Regions from separate parts of the Oceanobacillus sp. FSL K6-0251 genome, predicted to be linked through region 1. Evidence: a T-box and tRNA genes for the amino acid it is inferred to sense, from the RefSeq annotation. Region 1 holds a T-box; the other regions hold tRNA genes.
What was found. A T-box is a leader RNA that pairs with one kind of tRNA and senses whether it is charged. The one in region 1 lies ahead of serS (serine--tRNA ligase), so its partner is inferred to be a tRNA-Ser.
Positions count from the first base shown of each region.

Region 2: it has a tRNA-Ser gene. The T-box ahead of serS (serine--tRNA ligase) is inferred to sense a tRNA for this amino acid. The anticodon was not compared.
Region 3: it has a tRNA-Ser gene. The T-box ahead of serS (serine--tRNA ligase) is inferred to sense a tRNA for this amino acid. The anticodon was not compared.

Region 1 is NZ_JBBORS010000001.1:13,160-15,420, forward strand. Features, by position in the region: gene MKY45_RS00050 (D-alanyl-D-alanine carboxypeptidase family protein) at 1-888, shown strand, start outside; T-box leader at 956-1,191, shown strand; gene serS (serine--tRNA ligase) at 1,255-2,261, shown strand, end outside.
Region 2 is NZ_JBBORS010000001.1:1,127,512-1,129,772, reverse strand. Features, by position in the region: tRNA gene MKY45_RS05695 (tRNA-Leu) at 233-316, opposite strand; tRNA gene MKY45_RS05690 (tRNA-Leu) at 331-418, opposite strand; tRNA gene MKY45_RS05685 (tRNA-Lys) at 429-504, opposite strand; tRNA gene MKY45_RS05680 (tRNA-Gln) at 598-672, opposite strand; tRNA gene MKY45_RS05675 (tRNA-Asp) at 680-756, opposite strand; tRNA gene MKY45_RS05670 (tRNA-Glu) at 785-856, opposite strand; tRNA gene MKY45_RS05665 (tRNA-Ser) at 873-963, opposite strand; tRNA gene MKY45_RS05660 (tRNA-Asn) at 970-1,044, opposite strand; gene MKY45_RS05655 (SprT family protein) at 1,308-1,760, opposite strand; gene MKY45_RS05650 (catalase) at 2,206-2,261, shown strand, end outside.
Region 3 is NZ_JBBORS010000001.1:2,870,910-2,873,170, forward strand. Features, by position in the region: gene sodA (superoxide dismutase SodA) at 1-408, opposite strand, end outside; tRNA gene MKY45_RS14400 (tRNA-Phe) at 679-751, opposite strand; tRNA gene MKY45_RS14405 (tRNA-Ser) at 805-897, opposite strand; tRNA gene MKY45_RS14410 (tRNA-Ile) at 910-986, opposite strand; tRNA gene MKY45_RS14415 (tRNA-His) at 1,003-1,078, opposite strand; tRNA gene MKY45_RS14420 (tRNA-Met) at 1,110-1,186, opposite strand; tRNA gene MKY45_RS14425 (tRNA-Asn) at 1,188-1,262, opposite strand; gene MKY45_RS14430 (Na/Pi cotransporter family protein) at 1,681-2,261, opposite strand, start outside.

The DNA.
Region 1 (2,261 bases):
ATGAATGCAAAGGCAGAAGAACTGGGAATGCCGGAATATAAATTTGTTAATTCCAGCGGATTAGATAATGAGAGTCTGGGGGATAATTATCCAGAAGGAACAAGTCCTAACGATACAAACTTATTATCAGCCCGTTCAGCAGCAATTTTAGGGTCTGCATTAGTGAATGATTATCCGGAAGCATTAGAAATTTCCAGCGTGCCGAGTACGGAATTTGATGATCAGGAGATCCGTAACTGGAATTACATGCTGGATCATGATGCAGATTATTTACAGCAGCATTACTATGAAGGTGTAGATGGTTTAAAAACTGGTTTTACAACGGTTGCCGGTTATGCTTTTACAGGAACAGCAGAACGGGATGGACGACGTCTTATCAGTGTGGTTATGAAAACAGACAGTGAAGATGCCCGTTTTAATGAGACTGCAAAACTGTTTGATTATGGATTTGATCAATTTGAAACACAAGAATTATTCCCGGCAGGATATCAAGAAGAAGGCAATGAAACAGCTCCGGTTGCAAGAGGAAAAGAAAAAGAAGTAAATATTGGCATCAATGAAGGGATTCATGTTCCAATCAAAACTGGTGAGGAAGATCTGTATCATTTAGAATATAAAATTGATGAAGACAAATTGAATGATAATGGAGAGTTAGAAGCTCCAGTGGAAGCAGATGAAGTTATCGGAACAGTTACCGTTGTCTATGATGGAGAAGAAGAAGATTTTGGATATATTTCCGATGAAGCGAGTCAGGAAAGTTATGATTTAGTTGCAATGGACTCCGTTGAAAAAGCAAATTGGTTTATGCTTACGTTACAATCTATTGGTGATTTCTTTGTAAACATGTTCCAAGGTGCATTTAATTGGGTGAAGGGACTTTTCAGCTAATTTTTGCAGGAAGTCTTGCAACCTGATTGGAAATAGATTATGATGATATACAATCATTCATTGAAATAATAAAGCGTTGATAGGAAGCAGTAGCTGTTTGATTCTATCTATAGAGAGCTAATATCTGGTGCAAATTAGCGTTAGAATGCAGTGAATCCATCCTGGAGCATGCTTATTGAAGTGGTTCAGTCACGTAAGTAAGCACGGAGATACGACGTTATTCGTATATAAAGCCGGAAGAATCTGTCTGTATAGATTCTTTAACTAGGGTGGCAACGCGGGAAATATACTCTCGTCCCTTTCTACATAAGGGATGGGAGTTTTTTTATGGTTTTAAAGACATTAAAAATATAGGAGGTAATCAGTATGTTAGATATGAAATATGTACGAAATAACTTTGATGAAGTGAAGCAAAGATTAGCACACCGCGGAGAAGACCTTGGCGATTTAGACAAATTTGGCGAGCTTGATGTAAGAAGACGGGAATTGATTGCAGAGACAGAAAAACTAAAGGCAAAACGTAATGAAGTGTCTAAGGAAATTTCTGTTTTAAAGCGCGAGAAGAAGGATGCGGAGGAAGCCATAGCTTCTATGCGTGAAGTTGGAGATCAAATTTCTAAATATGATAAAGAATTAAAAGACATTGAGGAAACCCTGGAACATATCATGCTTTCTATTCCTAATCTGCCGCATGAGAGTGTGCCTGTTGGTGAAGATGAGGATGATAATGTAGAAGCACGTAAATGGGGAGAGGTGCCGGAATTTTCATTTGAAGCACAGCCGCACTGGGATGTTGCGACAAATTTAGATATTTTGGACTTTGAACGTGCAGCAAAGGTAACAGGAAGCCGTTTTGTTTTTTATAAAGGATTAGGAGCAAGACTGGAACGTGCATTATTAAACTTCATGATGGATCTGCATGCGGATAAGCATGGCTATCAGGAAATGCTTCCTCCATACATTGTGAATCGCCTGAGTATGACAGGAACAGGACAGCTTCCGAAATTTGAAGAGGATGCGTTTAAACTGGAAGACTGGGATTATTTTCTGGTGCCGACTGCAGAAGTCCCTGTAACCAATTATCACCGTGATGAGATTTTATCAGGAGAGGCGTTGCCGAAAAAATATGTTGCATTCAGCGCCAGCTTCCGTTCTGAAGCAGGTTCTGCCGGAAGAGATACACGCGGCTTGATTCGCCAGCATCAATTTAACAAAGTGGAGCTTGTGAATTTCGTGAAACCGGAAGATTCTTATGACACATTAGAAAGACTGACAGGGGAAGCGGAAAAAGTATTGCAGCTGTTAGAACTCCCTTATCGTGTGATGAGTATGTGTACAGGTGATTTAGGCTTTACAGCAGCGAAAAAATACGA
Region 2 (2,261 bases), 1.1 Mb from region 1:
TCATCCATTACTACGATAATTAATGTTTAGTTGTTCTCTAGTAAGCAAAGAGAAACTGCTGACAAATTGGATGATTTATTCTAAATCCGAACGTTTCATTTTTACCATTTATTCACATGGTCAAAAACTGGTCAAAACTATATAAAAAAACACCCATTTCATATAGAAAAATGAGTGCATAAAAAAATATCAAAGGTCTGCAACCCTTGATATGACTGGTTTGTACATATGATGCGGTCGGTGGGATTTGAACCCACACGGGTTATTCACCCACCAGGCCCTCAACCTGGCGCGTCTGCCATTCCGCCACGACCGCATAATATAAAAAAATGGTGCGGATGAAGGGAGTCGAACCCCCACGTCCTTAACGGACACTGGAGCCTGATTCCAGCGCGTCTGCCAATTCCGCCACATCCGCAAGATAAAAATGGTGAGCCATGAAGGATTCGAACCTTCGACCCTCTGATTAAAAGTCAGATGCTCTACCGACTGAGCTAATGGCTCCTATATATGACAGGTCATTATTTATAGTCCCTATCAATAAAAAAATACTATTATCTGTAATAGTATTATCATGTATTCCTTCTAAAAAGAAAATGGCTGGGCCACCAGGATTCGAACCTGGGGTACACGGGATCAAAACCCGATGCCTTACCGCTTGGCTATGGCCCAACTATAATGGCGGTCCGGACGGGACTCGAACCCGCGACCTCCTGCGTGACAGGCAGGCATTCTAACCAACTGAACTACCGGACCAATTATTTATTTTGATTTCTTAGAAAGATGACCCGTACGGGATTCGAACCCGTGTTACCGCCGTGAAAGGGCGGTGTCTTAACCGCTTGACCAACGGGCCATTATGAAAATTAAAATGGCGGAGAAGGAGGGATTTGAACCCTCGCGCCGCTTACACGACCTACACCCTTAGCAGGGGCGCCTCTTCAGCCACTTGAGTACTTCTCCAAATAATGGCTCCACAGGTAGGATTCGAACCTACGACCGATCGGTTAACAGCCGATTGCTCTACCACTGAGCTACTGTGGAATATAAAAGTAATCAGTCACTATCTATGTAATATCCTAATTACGCAACAACAAGAAATATCATACAATATATCCTGTTTTTTGTCAACAAAAACTGTTAAATTTCTTAAAAAGTTTTTTTCGCTTAGAAAGTTATTCAAAAATCCAAGCCATTCGACAAAGCTGCTGAACAGGTCATTCGCAATGAATGAAAACTGTCATTTCATATCAGCTACATTAATTTATCATGGATCATATTATTCGTCAATACTTAATTGAAAAAAATTAAATCAGATGTAATCTCCCCCTGCATTTTCCACATCGATACCTGGATACATCTACTTTCCTTACTCTTTTATAAACCATTTTACATTTTTGGCATTCATATATATGCTGGTAGCGCTGCTGATTCGAAGGAAGCTGTTTACAATGACGGGGAGAGCCCGTTTTTGCAAGCAATTCTCTAAAATCTTTATCTCGATGCTGGTACCCTTTTCCTTCAATATGCAAATGGTAATGACAAAGCTCGTGCTTAATAATCCCGTGAAACTCTTCCTTATCAGATTCCAGTACATATTTGGGATTCAATTCAATTAATCGTTTACTTGGGATATATCTCCCTCCAGTTGTCCGCAGACGGGAGTTAAATCGTACTTTGTCCATAAACGTTTTATTAAAGAAAGCTTCTGACAGCTGATTAACTAACTGGTACAATTCTTCCTCCGGCATTGGGTCCATCTGTTTCAACCTCCAATATATAAAGAAAGCTTCATTATTTTAATGTTCTTCTTACCTTCCTGACAATTCAAAACATACTTCTTTATTATACGCCATCAGAAATTCCCAAAAATTGTTTAACTGATGACAACTCATTTTAACATAAAAAAGAAGCTGTCGGAACTTCTATTCTCTATCTTATATTTCAGTTATACTAAGAGTTTTATTCTCATTTAAAAAACTTAATTGAGAATTAGTAGAATCACTTATCTAATATATTATTTTATTCTAAAAGAAAACAACACTTTACTAACATTTGCTTAAAAATACGATACCCACCGTCAAGAAGGACTTCTATATCAAAATAAAAAAATGTCATTCAAATTAAACAAGAATATTAATAGCAATCTACTATTTATTATGTTATTATAATAATTGTATTTAATATATAGGAGGGAAACTATCTATGAGTGAAAAAAGAAAAATGACCACTGCATTTGGAGCTCCTGTTCCAAATGATGA
Region 3 (2,261 bases), 2.9 Mb from region 1:
TACTAACCATGCCCAGCCAGAACCGAAACGTCCTGCTGCCGCAGCTGCAAAATCCTCTTTAAATTTGTCAAAAGAACCGAATTTGCTGTTGATTTTATCAGCCAGCTCGCCAGTTGGTTCTCCGCCGCCGTTTGGTGACAAAGTCTTCCAGAAGAAGCTGTGGTTAGCATGTCCGCCGCCATTGTTGCGTACAGCGGTACGGATGCTTTCAGGAACCTCATTTAAGTCCCTCACAAGCTCATCAACTGATTTGTTTTGCAGATCTTCATGTCCTTCTAATGCATCATTTAATTTGGTAACGTAGGTGTTGTGATGCTTCGTATGGTGAATGTTCATTGTTTCTTTATCGATAGATGGTTCCAATGCATCGTATGCATAAGGTAATTCCGGTAATTCAAATTTTGCCATGTGTAACTCCTCCTTAAAATAAATGATGATTTTATTTCTACAATTTATACGTTATCAAAGGTAAGAATTTCTTGCAAATATTTTGCACTGATATGTATCAAACATTCCTTATTAAATAACCGTTTACATATTATTGACTATCCCTTTTTGATTTAGTGAAACTTTTTTGCCTTAAAGAAACAACAAAATATTTATAAAAAAGAATCAGATTCCGCTTGCAAAATCTGAAAAAAGCACACAAAAAAACAAGCTTTGCGCTTGTTTTTTAGATGGCTTGGGACGGAATCGAACCGCCGACACAAGGATTTTCAGTCCTCTGCTCTACCGACTGAGCTACCAAGCCGTACATGGAGCTTTGATATAAAAGCTCTCCATCATTCTGTTGTGAAATATGTATGGAGGAGGTAGAGGGATTCGAACCCCCGCGCGGTTTGACCCGCCTCTCGGTTTTCAAGACCGACCCCTTCAGCCAGACTTGGGTATACCTCCAGGCAGAATAAATGGTGGACCCTGCAGGACTCGAACCTGCGACCGATCGGTTATGAGCCGATAGCTCTAACCAACTGAGCTAAGGGTCCTTTTACTATTATTGAATGGGGCGACCGGTGGGGATCGAACCCACGCATGCCGGAGCCACAATCCGGTGCGTTAACCACTTCGCCACGGCCGCCATGAAATAGCAAATGTATGTATATATTTTTTGGTAGCGGCGGAGGGGATCGAACCCCCGACCTCACGGGTATGAACCGTACGCTCTCGCCAGCTGAGCTACACCGCCATGGCTCCACAGGTAGGATTCGAACCTACGACCGATCGGTTAACAGCCGATTGCTCTACCACTGAGCTACTGTGGAATAATGTTTGTTTTAATTAGCAACAAAATATAATTTATCATGTTCTGTTGATTATGTCAACAACTTTTTTTGCGGTGTTGCAAAAGTTTTTATCAGAAGTTGACTGCAAGAATTATAATAGCATGTAATATAACATATTTCAACAAAAACTTATAAAAACTTTTTTCATTTCCGGTAATATATAGAAAAAGCTGTATTTCTATCGCATCTGTTATCCCCACTTTTTAATATGCATGCTTCAAAATAATCAGATGTTCCATAAATGCTGTTGATAATTTATACACCTCCGCGCTGCATAACAATGACCGGCAGTTATCACGTTAAAAGCGTTCTCTTCCCCTTTTATCCCGAAATAGATGAAATAAGGGCTCTATCCGCTTCATTACAACAGATAGAGCCCTTTTATATCAGATTATCCTTAATGGTCTCCTAAGACGTTCTGAGCAATGTTTACAGCATGATCGCCAATTCGTTCTAAATTACTTATGATATCGACAAAAACGATTCCTGCTGATCCATTACAAGTGCCTTCATTCATACGGATAATATGGTTTTTACGGAATTTCCGCTCCATTTTATCGATTTGGTCTTCTTTTTGAATAACTTCTAAAGCCGCTTCCCGATCGTTTGCCTCTAAAGCCTCAACAGCCTGTTTAACTGTCATATACGTTAAATCAAACATTTTGTTGAGATCTTCAATTGCCTGATCTGTCAACGAAACTTTGTTGGACATTTTATAGTCCACCAGTTCAACCACATTCTCAAAATGGTCGCCAATTCGTTCAATATCACGAATTGTACTCATTAAGCTGGTATGTTCTATACTTTCCGGTTCTGTTAAGTTGGTAGAAGCGATATCCACTAAATACTCCGTTATTTTACGATCCAGATTATTCAGCGCTCCTTCAATTTGCAGAGCCATCTCGGAATTTTTCGGATTCTGCGTAGTGACATAACTGTGGGTTTCCTCTAAACCTTGATACGCATATTTCCCCATAC